Regions from separate parts of the Pseudomonas sp. GW823-FHT06E10 genome, predicted to be linked through region 2. Evidence: riboswitches for the same ligand, from Rfam matches in the RefSeq annotation. Region 2 holds a riboswitch; the other holds the start of a gene.
The links. Region 2 has a riboswitch for cobalamin ahead of cobW (cobalamin biosynthesis protein CobW). Riboswitches for the same ligand answer to the same signal wherever they lie in the genome.

Region 1 (7,275 bases), on a different contig from region 2:
ACCCTGACGCCCTGACGCGTGACCCAGCGGCACAACGCGGTTACCAGCGTGCTTTTACCGGCATCCGATGTGGTGCCCTGCACCATCAGCGTGGTCATTGGTTTTCCTTGGCGAAATCGTCGAACGCCAGCGCCAGTCGTACCCAGGCGATTTCGTCACCGGGCAAGCCGAATCGCAGGCTGCTGTTGTGCGTGAACAACCGCAGGAGAATGCCGCGCCGGGCCATGAATTCATGCAGTTCTTCGGCGCGCTCGGTGATCAGCCACTGGAACAGCGCACAACCGCCCTGGGGCTCGAAGCCGTGCTGTTCCAGCAACGACGCAAGGCGCTCGCTGGCCTCTTCGGTGCGCACCCGTTGCCGCGTTTGTCCCTCGGTATCGCGCAGACAGGCCTGACCCACTACCCGGGTTGCCCCGCTCACGGCCCACGGCCCCACTTGTTCTGCCAGCAACTTGAGCAACTTGCGCTCGGCCAGCACAAACCCCAGGCGCACACCGGCCAGGCCGAAAAATTTGCCAAAGGAACGCAAGACGATCAATCCGACTTGATGGGCAAACGGCGCCAGGCTCAGTTGCGGCGTGTTATCCATGAACGCTTCGTCCACCACCAGCCAGCCACCGCGCTGCGCCAGTCGCGTGTGCCAGTCGAGCAGCCGACTGGGAGTGAGGCTCAGACCCGTGGGGTTATTCGGATTGACCACCACCAGCACGTCGAAACTGTCGATAAAGAAGTCGACTTCCTGCTCCAGCACTTCACGCACGATGTAGCCGTTGCGACGCCACGCTTCGGCGTGCTCGGCATAACACGGCGACAGTACGCCGACCTTGCCCGCCCGACGCAATCGCGGCAGCAGTTGAATCGCCATTTGCGAGCCGGCCACCGGCAATGCCTGCAAGGTGCCGTAGTAATCACAGGCGGCCTGCTCCAGACCGTCGTCCGCCTCCGGCAAACGGGCCCAGGCCCGCAGCGGAATATCCGGCACCGGAAACGGCCAGGGCGCAAGGCCGGTGGACAGGTCCAGCCAGTCGGCTTCATCTATGCCGTATTCGAGCGCCGCCTTGCGCAGTCGCCCACCGTGCTCAAGCATAAAATTCGGCCCCCAGGCAGAGAATCAGCAGCCATAACCATACCCCGCGCTGGACCAATTGCCAGCCCCGGTCAATCGAGTCGGCATCCGCCGGCACACCTTCGCCCAACTGCGGACGCTGATGCAGTTCGCCGTGATAAATCGCCGCCCCACCCAATTCGACACCAAGGGCACCCGCCCCTGCCGCCATCACCGGGCCGGCGTTCGGGCTATCCCAGGTCGGGGCCTGGGTGCGCCAGCATTTCAATGCCAGCCGGGTTTTGCCCAGCAGCGCGTATGTCAGTGCCACCAGGCGCGCAGGAATGTAATTGAGCACATCATCGACCTTCGCCGCCGCCCAGCCGAACCGTTCGAAGCGCTCATTGCGATAACCCCACATCGCATCCAGCGTATTGCTCAGGCGGTAGAGCACCACGCCCGGCGCGCCCGCCACGGCAAACCAGAACAACGCTGCGAACACCGCATCGCTTCCGTTTTCCAGCACCGACTCGGTAGCGGCACGGGCGACTTCGGTTTCATCCAGTTCGCTGGTCTGGCGGCTGACCAGATAGCTCACCCGAGTGCGCGCCGCTTCCAGGTCATTACTGCGCAGGGCCTTGGCCACAGGCGTGACGTGCTCACCGAGGCTGCGCATGCCGAGGGCGCAATAGAGCGCGAGAATCTCGACGATCCAGCCGACATAAGGCGCCCAGGAGAATGCCGTGGCCAGTAGCGTCAGTGGCAACACGGCAATCACCCACGCGGTGACGCCATGGCTGCGCCAGCCGCGACCGCCGCCGTTGAAACGTTGCTCGATGCGCTCGGCAAAACGGCCGAACGCCACCAGCGGATGCCAGCGTTTGGGTTCACCCAGCAGCGCATCCAGCGCAACCGCGGCGACACTCAACAACGCCACACTCATTGACTCACTCCCCAATAATTTTCATACAGCAATTCATGTAGCGGACGCGCCTGCGCCCAGCCTTCGAGCACCAGCATCGGCGCCGGATAGAACTCTTTGACCGGCCCCAGGCACAGCACGGCCAACGGCTTGGCACCCGGCGGCAATCTCAACAGGTCCGCCAGTGCCTGTGGTTCGAACAGCGACACCCACCCCATGCCCAGCCCTTCGGCACGGGACGCCAGCCACAGGTTCTGGATCGCGCAGGACAACGAAGCCATGTCCATTTCCGGCAAGGTGCGGCGGCCGAAGATATGCTGCTCGCGGTCGTCCATCAGTGCGGCGACCAGCACCTCGGCACAATCGTTGATGCCTTCCACCTTGAGCTTCATGAACTCATCGCTGCGCTCGCCAAGGGCTTCGGCGGTGCGGATGCGTTCTTCTTCTACCAGGGCCTGGATTTGCCCGCGCAAGGCGCGATCGCTGATGCGGATGAAGCGCCAGGGCTGCATCAGGCCGACACTGGGGGCCTGATGCGCGGCTTCGAGCAGGCGACGGAGCAATTCGGGCTCGACGGTGCCGCCGCTGAAGTGGCGCATGTCGCGGCGCTCGGCGATGGCGCGGTACACCGCCGCGCGCTCGGTTTCGGAGAATGCGTTGTCGCTCATGGCCTCTTCGCGAGCAGGCTCGCTCCCACAGGGTTTTGGTCAGGCGCAAACAGCGCGGCAATCGCCGAGGGGTTCGACGGAAAATAAAAGTGTACGTAAGAGGCAGTCATCCGCCCCTCACGGTAGACCGCCTCCGCTCCGCGCCCGCCGTTAGGGCTCAAGCCACGGGCAATCGGCGCCAGTTCAGTGGTGGTCAGCGAATGATGATAGGTGTGCCCGCGCAGCGAGCCTTCCGGCAGTTCCACCGCTTGCAAAGCCAGCGCTGCCAGGCGCTTTTGCATGACTGCATCACCGGCCAGCAAGCCAACCAGTTCGGCGCGAGTGCCCTCGACATCGGTCAGGGAATCGAGCAAATAAAGCATGCCGCCACACTCGGCGAGCAACGGTTTGCCTGCCCGGTGGTGGGCGCGGATCGCATCGAGCATCGCGGTGTTTTGCGCCAGTGCAACGTGGTGCAGCTCCGGGTAGCCGCCCGGCAGATACAGGCTGTCCGCCTGCGGCAACGCACGGTCGCGGATCGGCGAGAAGAATGACAACTCGGCGCCCATCGCCCGCAGCAGATCCAGGCTCGCGCCGTAGGTGAACGCAAAGGCTTCATCGCGGGCGACGGCAATGCGTACACCGGCCAGCAGTGGTTCGGCCACGATGACATCAGGGGCGGCGAATTCGACTGCCGGTGGCAGCGCGACCTCGCAACTGCTGGCCAGGGCATCGGCTGCCGCGTCGAGGCGCAGGTCGAGATCGTTCAACTCACTGGCCTGCACCAGCCCCAGGTGCCGACTCGGCAGTTCGATCCCGGTTTCCCGGGACAGCGCGCCATACCAGCGCAAACCCTCAGTCAGGCTACCTTCGAGCAGTTGCGCATGGCGCAGCGTGCCGACACGATTGGCCAGCACGCCGGCAAACGGCAAGTCCGGCTGATAACGCGCCAGCCCCAGGGCCAATGCGCCAAAGGTCTGGGCCATGGCGGTGCCATCGATCACCCCCAGCACCGGCACACCGAAATGCCGCGCCAGATCGGCGCTCGACGGCGTACCGTCGAACAACCCCATGACGCCTTCGATCAGGATCAGGTCGGCTTCAGCGGCGGCTTCCCACAGCAACCGGCGACTCTCCTGCTCGCCGACCATCCACATGTCCAGCTGATACACCGGCGCACCGCTGGCGCGCTCGAGGATCATCGGATCGAGAAAGTCGGGCCCGCACTTGAACACTCGGACCTTGCGCCCCTGATTGCGATGCAATCGGGCCAGTGCCGCGGTGACGGTAGTCTTGCCCTGGCCAGAGGCCGGCGCGGCAATCAGTACCGCCGGACAGTGCCGAGGCTGACTCACAATTCGACGCCTTTCTGCGCTTTGATCCCGGCTTGAAAGGCGTGCTTGATCACGCCCATTTCGGTGACGGTGTCAGCCATCTCGATCATCTCCGGCTTGGCGGCACGACCGGTGACCACCACGTGTTGCATCGGCGGTCGGGCCTGCAAGTCGCTGAGCACCTGATCGAGATCGAGGTAGCCGTGCTTGAGGGCGATGTTCAGCTCATCGAGCACCACCAGACCGATGGACGGATCGCGCAGCAGTTGCTGTGACACCGCCCAGGCCGCTTCGGCGGCGGCGATGTCGCGCTGGCGGTCCTGGGTTTCCCAGGTAAAGCCTTCGCCCATCACATGAAAACGCACCTGCTCGGGAAAGCGTCGGAAGAACAACTCCTCCCCCGTACTGTTGCGGCCCTTGATGAACTGCACCACGCCGCATTGCATGCCGTGCCCCATGGCGCGGGCAAGCATGCCGAAGGCCGAACTGCTCTTGCCCTTGCCGTTGCCGGTCAGCACCAGTAGCAGGCCACACTCGTTCGGGGAATTGGCGATGCGCTCGTCGATCACGGCTTTTTTGCGCTGCATGCGCGCCAGGTGGCGTTCGTCACGATCGGGGGTATCAGTCATGGGGGAGCTCTCCGTTTAGGCAGGAATAACGGCGGGCAGGCACAAGAATAGAAGGCAACAAGCCTGGCATCGCCCACCGTGATGCCGCTGGATGAATCAGGCCGGTCTCCGGGCTCATGAGTGGCCGCGGGGCCAGACCGTGCGCCTTCCCGCATCAAATCGACACAGTGGCATCACACACAGTTTTCACTCATTTACCGTTGCGGGGGCAGCGCCGGAATTGCGGGCCTTCGACCAACAGAAGGACTCACTCACCGGCTTCCCTGTTTCACTCTGTCGACCCAAGCCACAGAGCACCTGAAACAAGCCGCGAAGGTTAGAGGGTTGGGGGTGGAGCGTCAATTAAAGCCGGGAGGCCATCGACCGAATAACTGCCGTCAATCAATAAACTGACGTCAATCTTGTGCCACGCTCTCAGCGGTGATATCAAAGAGCCACAACCTCACAACACAACAACAAGGGTGAGCCCATGCAAGGCATGATCATCAGCAATCCAAAGCTGGAATTCCTGCGCCCGGTGCTCGAACGCTGGTTCGAATGCATCGACCGTTATAACGCCGTCCGCGGTGATGGCGACACACCGTACTGGCACGACGAAAAGGCCAATCTCGGACTACTGTCTGCCGCCGCCTGGATGGCCGAGATGGTCACGCTGCAACAGACGCCCACCCGCAAGCAGACCGAAGAAGGCGAACGCAACAGCCGCGCCGACCTGCTCCTGGCGTCATCCGAAACCCGCGCCTACATCCAGACCAGCCAGCGCTGGCCACGGGTCAACAGCCTCAATCTGACCCAGGCCCTGATCGACATCGCCAGCGATGCCAAGCGCCTGAGCCACGCCAGCGACCTGAAACTCGGCTGCCTGTTCGTCGCCCCGCAAAAAGCCCAGCAGGGCGCCACACCGGAAGAGCTCCAGGACATGGTCGATGACCTGCAAAAAGAACACAGCTGCGCTGTCGCCTGGTATTTCCCTTATGCCTACCGCAAGTTGCGCAACGAAGCCGGCAACTATCACCCCGGCATAGCAGTGCTGTTCAAGGAGGCACGTGGCTAAGGGTTGAACCATCGGACGACAACGCGCCTCTATGATTAGAACAAGGCACTCATAGGGAAGACCCGCATGCGCTCGCCCCCGCTCGTTCTCGTTATCGCGTTCTGCGGAGGGCTCGCTGCTTGTGGCGGGACCGCCCGCCTGCAAGTCTCCGACGGCACCGGTCCTTCGCCTCAACTGCCAGAACCCGACAAAACCCTGATCCCGACCGTGAACATCGCCCCGGCCATCGGCTGGCCGCAGGGTGCGAAGCCCATCGCCGCCAATGGCACCCAAGTGGCCGCTTTTGCCGAAGACCTGGATCACCCACGCTGGCTTTATGTACTGCCCAATGGCGATGTGCTGGTCGCGGAAACCAATGCACCCCCCAAACCCGAAGACGGCAAAGGCATTCGCGGCTGGATCATGAAGAAATTCATGGGGCGTGCCGGAGCCAGGGTGCCCAGCGCCAACCGCATCACCTTGCTGCGCGACAAGGACCACGATGGGGTCGCGGAAACCCGCACGGTGTTTCTGCAAAACCTCAACTCGCCCTTCGGCATGACCCTGGTCGGCAATGACCTGTATGTGGCCGACACTGATCGCCTGCTGCGCTTTCACTATGAAAGTGGCGATACGCAGATCAAGTCACCGCCGGCAAAAGTGGTCGACCTGCCGGGCGGCCTGCTGAATCACCACTGGACCAAAAACGTCATCGCCAGCAAGGACGGCAGCAAGCTGTACGTCACCGTGGGTTCCAACAGCAACGTTGCGGAACACGGCATGGACAAGGAAGAAGGTCGCGCGGCGATCTGGGAAGTGGATCGCGCCACCGGCCAGCAGCGGATCTTCGCGTCCGGCCTGCGCAACCCCAACGGTATGGCCTGGGAACCGCACAGTGGCGCGCTGTGGACCGCGGTCAACGAACGGGATGAAATCGGCAGCGACCTGGTACCCGACTACATCACCTCGGTGAAAGACGGCGCATTCTATGGCTGGCCGTACAGTTACTTCGGCCAGCATGTCGATATTCGCGTCGAGCCGCAAAACCCGGACCTGGTGGCCAAGGCTATCGCCCCGGACTACGCCGTCGGCCCGCACACGGCATCACTGGGCCTGACCTTCGCTGAAAACAGCAAACTGCCGCCGCCCTTCACCCAAGGGGCATTCATCGGGCAGCACGGCTCCTGGAACCGCAAGCCGCACAGCGGCTACAAAGTGATTTTCGTGCCCTTCCGCGCCGGCAAGCCGGTCGGGAATCCGGTTGATGTGCTCAGCGGGTTTCTCAATGGCAAGGAAGAAGCCATGGGCCGCCCGGTGGGCGTGGTGATCGACCGACAGGGTGACCTGTTGGTGGCCGATGATGTGGGGAACAAGGTGTGGCGGGTGTCGGCTGCCAGATAACACCATCCCGGATGAACTCAGAACCCTGTGGGAGCGAGCTTGCTCGCGATGAGGCCGGCACATTCAACATCGATGCTGACTGACCTACCGCTATCGTCGGAACGCCGCCCGGAGCAAGCTCGCTCCCACAGGATTTCCAGCTCAGCGTTTGCGGCAGAGAGTCAACCCATCCCCCAACGGCAACAACGACAGATCCACCCGCGCATCGTCCTTCAACGCCCGGTTGAGCGCCTGGATCGCCCGGGTGTCCGCGCTCTCGGGACT
Region 2 (7,275 bases):
CCGCTGCCGGGGTATCGAGGCCGACGCCATTGCCGATGCGACCGTCGCGGGTCGGGTAGTTGGCGAGAATCAAGGCAATGCGTTTTTCAGCATTGGGCACCCGCGCCAGATCGATCCAGCGTCGCGCCAGTTCGGCAACGAAATCCATGCGTTCCGGCTGCGGCCGGTAGCAGACCACATCCGACTGACTACGCTCACTGCGCCACGCCAGGTCCTTGAAGCTGATCGGGCGACTGATGATGCGCCCGTCCAGCTCAGGCAACGCGATATGCATCGCCAGGTCACGGGGGCCAAGCCCCTGTTCGCTGGCGCGCCATCCCGGTTCATTGTCCTGGGCGCAAATCGCCTGGATCACCGGGATATTGCGGCGAAACGGGCGCAGATGAGGTGCTTCCGGACTGGATTGAGCGAAGCCAGTGGTGTTCAGAATCACTGAAGCTTCGACTTCATCCAGCCAGTCCTCGACCACCGAGAGGCAGCCGGGCTCTTTCAAGCTAGCCAGCGCAATCGGCAATGGATTCAACCCCGCTGCCTGCAACCGTTGGCAAAAAACATCAATGAAAGCGGTGTTCGCCGCCTGCAAATGCGAGCGGTAAAACAGCACCGCCGCCACGGGTTGATCGGCGTGCCAGTCGGCCTGCCAGTCGCTCAGTGCGGCAGAATGTTTGTGCGGATGGTAAATCGCCGTGCGTGGCAGGGTTTGCGGTTCGCCCCAGGTGTAATCACGCGCCAGCCAGCGGTTGGCCAGGCAGCGGAAGAAGTCGAGGGCGTTGCCCATGCCGCCCTGGCGCAGAAACTGCCAGAGCCGGTCGCGATCCTCGGCACCGACGGTGCTCAAGTCGCTGAGTTCCGGGTCCGGGCGATCATCACCCGGCACCAGAATCAGCTGCACGCCGCGCTGCGACAGCTCGACCAGACGCTCGATGCCATAACGCCAATAGGCGATGCCGCCGTGCAGCGAAATCAGAATGACCTTGGCGTGGCGCAAGACTTCATCGACGTACAGGTCAACCGAGGCATGGTTCTGCACCTGCATCGGATTGGCCAGGCGCACGCTCGGGTAATCGTCGGGCAACTGCTGCGCCGCTTCGGCGAGCAGCGCCAGGCTGGAATCGCCGCTGCACAGGACCACCAGCTCGGCGGGGGTTTGTCCAAGGTCGGCAATGTTGTCATCCGACACGAAACCGCCGGGCTGGGTCCTGAGCAGGTGCATGGCTTACACGCTGAGCGCGGCGCGCAATTGCGCCTCGAGAACAGTGGCGTCCAGTTTCTGGCCGATCAGCACCAGGCGAGAGACTCGCGCCTCTTCGGCGCCCCACTGGCGGTCGAAATGCTTGTCAAAACGCGTACCCACGCCCTGGATCAGCAGGCGCATCGGCTTGTTCGGAATCGCCGCAAAGCCCTTGACGCGCAGGATGCCGTGCTGGACCACCAACTGGGTCAGCGCGTCCAGCAGCAGGCTTTCGTCGGCTTGCGGCAGTTCGATGGAGATCGAATCGAAGGCGTCGTGATCGTGGTCATCATGATCGTCGTCACCATCGTGATGATGGTCGTGGTGGCTGTGGCGGCTGTCGATGTGTTCTTCGGAGCCGACACCGAGGCCGATCAGCACGTCCAGCGGCAGGCGACCACTGCTGGCTTCGATGATTTTCACCGCTGGCGGCAATTCCTCGGCGACTTCCAGGCGCACACGGGCCAGGTCCGTCGGGTTGATCAGGTCGGTTTTGTTGAGGATCACCAGGTCAGCGCTGGCCAATTGGTCGGCGAACAGTTCGTGCAGCGGCGATTCGTGGTCCAGGTTCGGGTCGAGTTTGCGCTGGGCGTCGACCTGATCCGGGAACGCGGCGAAGGTGCCGGCGGCCACGGCCGGGCTGTCGACCACGGTGATGACCGCATCCACCGTGCAGGCACTGCGGATTTCCGGCCACTGGAAGGCCTGCACCAGCGGCTTGGGCAATGCCAGACCGGACGTTTCGATGAGAATGTGGTCCAGATCGCCGCGACGGGCCACCAGTTCGCGCATCACCGGGAAGAATTCTTCCTGGACGGTGCAGCACAGGCAGCCGTTGGCCAGTTCATAGACACGGCCGTTGGCTTCTTCTTCGGTGCAACCGATGGAGCATTGCTTGAGGATTTCGCCGTCGATGCCCAATTCGCCAAATTCGTTGACGATCACCGCGATGCGGCGACCCTGGGCGTTGTCGAGCATGTGGCGCAGCAGCGTGGTTTTACCCGAGCCGAGAAAGCCTGTAACGATGGTGACGGGGAGTTTGGCCAGTGTTTTCATCGGATGCCCTATGGCTAAGCTGGCGGGCATACGGGACGACGACCGGCAACGCGCACGCGCGTGCCTGAAGAGTTCGCCACCGGATCACCCCGCCCGGTTGAAAGTGAGAATCTGTGACGAGGCAGGTCTCCTGGCTGACGATGTGCCGGGCTTGAGCCTGGCATTCGCTGCGCCTTCCCGCCGGCCTCATGGATTGAGTCAGCAGTGGCGTGGCAACGAACATCACCGTTCACAGTTGCGGGGGCAGCCGCGGCATTGACCGCGTTCCCTTCTTAGCTTCGACAAACGCCGAAGAACCTCGAAAGCGCAAGGCTACGCATGGTCTTGGGGCGGGTCAATGCTTGCGATCCCTGTGGCGAGGGGGCTTGCCCCCGTTCGGCGGCGAAGCCGTCGCAAATCCAGAGTGCACGCTTTGTCTGGATAAAAGTAAGGGGGCCGCTTCGCAGCCCAACGGGGGCAAGCCCCCTCGCCACAGAAACTCAAACGAGAACCCCTGCCAATTGACGCCCAACCCCCGCCCATGCTCTCCTACACACCTTGTTACGGGTGCCCTTCACAGGGTGAAACGGGAAACCGGTGAATCATGTGCTTTACTCTTAAGCCATGTCAGTCCGGTGCTGCCCCCGCAACGGTAAGCGAGCGAAGCGTCAGATCCACTGTGCCACTGCGGCATGGGAAGGTGATGCTTTCAGGTCCAGGCGCAAGCCTTTGCCCCTCGTGAGCCCGGAGACCGGCCCGCAACACAAAGTGACCAGTACGATCACTGAACCAACAAACCCGCGGTGGGCGGGCGCTGTTTGAAACCTTGCGCGCCTGGTCGTGCGGGGTTTTGCATGCGCTCTTATTCCCCGCTGACAGACCAGAGGGAAACGCCATGTCGATCATCAGCAGCGCCGAACACACAGCCGCAAGCACCACCTCAACCCTGACCCAACGTTTGGCCGCCGCCGTCTGCGCGTCGATCCTGGGCGCGTGCCTTGTGTATTTCGCCGGTTTCTCGCACATCGAAGCGGTGCACAACGCCGCCCACGATACCCGCCACAGCTCCGCGTTCCCGTGCCATTGAGAGCTGTCGACATGATCAAGCGTATTGCGCAAACCGCAGGTTTCACCGGGCTGCTGGCCGCCCTGTTGCTGACCCTGCTGCAAAGTTTCTGGGTCGCCCCGCTGATTTTGCAGGCCGAGACCTACGAAAAAGCCGAACCGGCCGCTGTTGAAATGCATGAACACGCCGACGGTGCGGTGGCTGCCCACACTCATGATGCACAAGCCTGGGAGCCGCAAGACGGCTGGCAGCGCGTGCTGTCGACCACCGGTGGCAACCTGGTGGTGGCGGTCGGTTTCGCCCTGATGCTGGCCGGCCTGTACACCTTGCGTGCGCCGACCAAAACCTCTCAAGGCCTGCTCTGGGGCCTGGCTGGTTACGCGACTTTCGTGCTCGCGCCGACCCTAGGCCTGCCACCTGAATTGCCAGGCACTGCCGCCGCCGACCTGGCAGAACGGCAACTGTGGTGGGTCGGTACCGCCGCCTCCACCGCCGTCGGTATTGCGCTGATCGTGTTCAGCCGTCACTGGCTGATGAAAGTCCTCGGCGCGGCGATCCTCGCCGTTCCCCATGTGATTGGCGCGCCGCAACCGGAGGTGCATTCGATGCTTGCTCCAGAGGCGCTGGAAACCCGGTTCAAAATCGCTTCGCAACTGACCAACGTGGCATTCTGGCTGGCCCTGGGCCTGATCAGCGCCTGGTTGTTCCGTCGCAAAAGCGATGGTCAATACAACGCATGACTGACGTCAGCACAGCGCCGACCCTGGTGGTCGGCCTGGGCTGCCAACGGGGCTGCCCCGTCAGCACGTTGCTGGCGCTGCTCGATCAGGCGCTGGAGGCGCACCAGATAGCTCGTCATGAAATCAAGGCGCTGGCCAGCATCGATTCGAAGCGCGACGAACCTGCACTGATCGAACTGGCTCAGCAACTCGGCCTGGAACTGACGTATTTCAGCAGTGAGCAACTGGCCGCTTATGAACCGCAACTCAGCCATCAATCGCAAATAGCGTTTGAGCGCACCGGTTGCTACGGCGTTGCGGAAAGCGCCGCACTGGCCCTGGCCGAACAACTGGCCCAGGCCCCGGCAAAACTGCTGATTCCACGACAAAAATATGCCCAGGCAACCCTGGCATTGGCTGGTGCTGCGTAAAAACCGATAATCCCCGCCTTCGATCATGAACATTCTTCATCTGAAGACCTGTTCAGCCCCTTTTTCCCACAGGAACCGACGATGACCGTCTACTTCATTGGCGCAGGTCCCGGCGACCCCGAACTGATCACCGTCAAGGGCCAGCGGCTGATACGCAGTTGCCCGGTGATCATTTATGCCGGCTCACTGGTGCCGGCCGCCGTACTGGAAGGTCACTGTGCCGAACAGGTGGTCAACAGCGCCGAACTGCACCTGGAACAGATCATCGACCTGATCAAGACCGCCCACGCCAAAGGCCAGGATGTGGCCCGGGTGCACTCTGGCGATCCGAGCCTGTATGGCGCCATTGGCGAGCAGATTCGCTATCTGCGTGAACTGGGCATTGCGTTCGAAATCGTACCCGGCGTGACTGCCACAGCCGCTTGCGCAGCGCTCTTGGGCGCGGAACTGACCCTGCCGGACATTTCGCAGAGCGTGATCCTGACTCGCTACGCCGACAAAACCGCCATGCCACCCGGAGAGGAATTCTCCAGCCTGGCGCAGCACGGCGCGACCATGGCGATTCATTTGGGGGTCAGTCACCTGGCGAAGATCGTCGAGGAACTGCTGCCCCATTACGGCGCCGATTGCCCGATTGCAGTGGTGCATCGCGCGAGCTGGCCGGATCAGGATTGGGTGGTGGGCACGCTGGCAGATATTGCCGGGAAGGTTGAATCGAAGGGATTTCGTCGTACGGCGTTGATTCTGGTGGGTCGGGTGCTGGGCAGTGACCACTTCAGCGAGTCATCGCTGTATCGCGCAGGGCATGCGCATCTTTACAGGCCCTGATTCACCACAGGTTTCCAATCACCCATAAAAAAACGGCGCTCACGGGGCGCCGTTCTTTCAATTCGCAGCGAACACCTTAGTAGTAGGCGTTTTCTTTCTGCGTGTGGTCGGTCACGTCGCGAACACCTTTGAGCTCCGGGATGCGCTCGAGCAAGGTGCGCTCGATGCCTTCCTTCAGCGTCACGTCGGCCTGGCCGCAGCCCTGGCAACCACCACCGAACTGCAGGACGGCGATGCCGTCTTCGACCACGTCGATCAGGCTGACCTGACCGCCGTGGCTGGCCAGCCCCGGGTTGATCTCGGTTTGCAGGTAGTAGTTGATGCGCTCGTTGATCGGGCTGTCGGCGTTGACCATCGGTACCTTGGCGTTTGGCGCCTTGATGGTCAGCTGGCCGCCCATGCGGTCGGTGGCGTAGTCGACAACTGCATCGTCCAGGAAAGCTTCGCTGAAGTGGTCGATGTACGCAGTGAAGCTTTTCAACCCCAGAGCGGTGTCTTCGGGTTTTTCTTCGCCCGGCTTGCAGTAGGCAATGCAGGTTTCGGCGTACTGGGTGCCAGGCTGGGTGATGAAGACGCGGATGCCGATGCCCGGGGTGTTCTGCTTGGAGAGCAGATCAGCCAGATAATCGTGGGCGGCGTCAGTGATGGTAATAGCGGTCATGGAAACTCCTCGCAGGCTTGGGCGCAGTTTACGCCAATCAACGCGCCGGACAAAGTCCTAGTATTTTTGTCGGGAAAGATTGTCCACAAACCCCCTGTAGGAGCGAGCTTGCTCGCGATGGTGTGTCAGTCGACATCAATGCAACTGATCCATCATCGCGAGCAAGCTCGCTCCTACAGGGGGGGCGGTGATTGTTCAGAGGTTCTCGTAGCGATTCATGTCCAGCACGCCCTCTTCCACCGGATCGTTTTCGTGGATGTAGCGGCTCAGGTCATGGAAATAAGCCCAGAATTGCGGATGACTGCGGCGTATTCCCCAGCGTTCGACGATTTTCTCGAAGCTGTCGGTGTCCTTGGCGCTTTCCATCGCATCCACAAACGCCGGAACTTGCCCGGCCGGGATGTTGAACATGTAGTTCGGGTAGCTGCTGAGCACACCCGGGAAAATCGTCAGGGTGTCGAGCCCCGGTTGATAGCGCAATGATTCACCGAGCAAAAACGCCACGTTGCTGTGGGCACGGTTACGCAACAGGCTGTAGACCTCACGCTTGCCGCTGCCGGTTTCAATACGCAGCAGCGTAGCCTCCGGCAACTGATCGATGACCTTCAGCCCGGCGGCCGGACGCGAAGTCAGGCGGCTCAATGCCTGCTCGGCACTTTGCAGGTCCGGGTCGATGTTTGGCCGCGAACAGTAAGCGCCGTCGCAGCGATTGATCGGGTCGGGCCTTGCATTGAGATCGCCATAACGGGCCAGCAACTGCATGGCAAAGTCGCGCTTGGGGTCCAGCGCGTTAAGCTTCAGCGCGGTCGGCTTGTCGTCGTCGATGGTCTCGTAGTCGAGCCACATTTTGAATTTGCCACTGTTCTGATACCAGTCATCAAGGTAGTCATCCCGGGAGTCGGCGGGCATCAGGCGCAGGAAATTCTGTTCGGCACCGTTGCGGATCAAGTCGAAATACAAGCGCGTCTGAGCCTGATGGGACAGGTTCCCGAACACATCGAAGTTCACTGCCAGTTGATAGTAGGTGCGCTCCAGCAGCGGATAGTCGAACAGCCATATCGTTTGCGGCACCTCGCCGATCAGGCCTTTGGTCACCGAAGCACTGTCGAAATGGCGGAAGATACTCAGCAACGCATTGTCGTTGCCGGCCCACAGGGTCGACCAGCTCGGCGCTGGCTCATCGGCGTAGCTGTCCCGGCGCAAGGCTTCGTATTCGTTACGCTTGTCGCGGTAGTCGTGCCACAGGCTGAGGACGCTGCCGACATCATCGTTCTGCCCAGGCATCGCCAGCAATGGCGTGGCCT

Region 1: linked by a shared signal. The riboswitch ahead of cobO (cob(I)yrinic acid a,c-diamide adenosyltransferase) and the one ahead of cobW (cobalamin biosynthesis protein CobW) in region 2 are both predicted to bind cobalamin.

The regions. Positions count from the first base shown of each region.
Region 1 covers NZ_JBXAHJ010000011.1:184,447-191,721, reverse strand. The annotation lists gene AC1Q6Y_RS19125 (cobyric acid synthase) at 1-98, opposite strand, end outside; gene cobD (threonine-phosphate decarboxylase CobD) at 95-1,087, opposite strand; gene cbiB (adenosylcobinamide-phosphate synthase CbiB) at 1,080-1,988, opposite strand; gene bluB (5,6-dimethylbenzimidazole synthase) at 1,985-2,635, opposite strand; gene AC1Q6Y_RS19105 (cobyrinic acid a,c-diamide synthase CobB) at 2,632-3,969, opposite strand; gene cobO (cob(I)yrinic acid a,c-diamide adenosyltransferase) at 3,966-4,577, opposite strand; cobalamin riboswitch at 4,660-4,893, opposite strand; gene AC1Q6Y_RS19095 (hypothetical protein) at 5,047-5,631, shown strand; gene AC1Q6Y_RS19090 (PQQ-dependent sugar dehydrogenase) at 5,698-7,011, shown strand; gene AC1Q6Y_RS19085 (O-methyltransferase) at 7,153-7,275, opposite strand, start outside.
Region 2 covers NZ_JBXAHJ010000017.1:25,919-33,193, reverse strand. The annotation lists gene cobN (cobaltochelatase subunit CobN) at 1-1,213, opposite strand, end outside; gene cobW (cobalamin biosynthesis protein CobW) at 1,217-2,287, opposite strand; cobalamin riboswitch at 2,391-2,603, opposite strand; cobalamin riboswitch at 2,815-3,040, shown strand; gene AC1Q6Y_RS23695 (CbtB domain-containing protein) at 3,162-3,353, shown strand; gene AC1Q6Y_RS23690 (CbtA family protein) at 3,365-4,072, shown strand; gene AC1Q6Y_RS23685 (cobalamin biosynthesis protein) at 4,069-4,482, shown strand; gene cobM (precorrin-4 C(11)-methyltransferase) at 4,564-5,310, shown strand; gene nfuA (Fe-S biogenesis protein NfuA) at 5,387-5,971, opposite strand; gene AC1Q6Y_RS23670 (fatty acid cis/trans isomerase) at 6,167-7,275, opposite strand, start outside.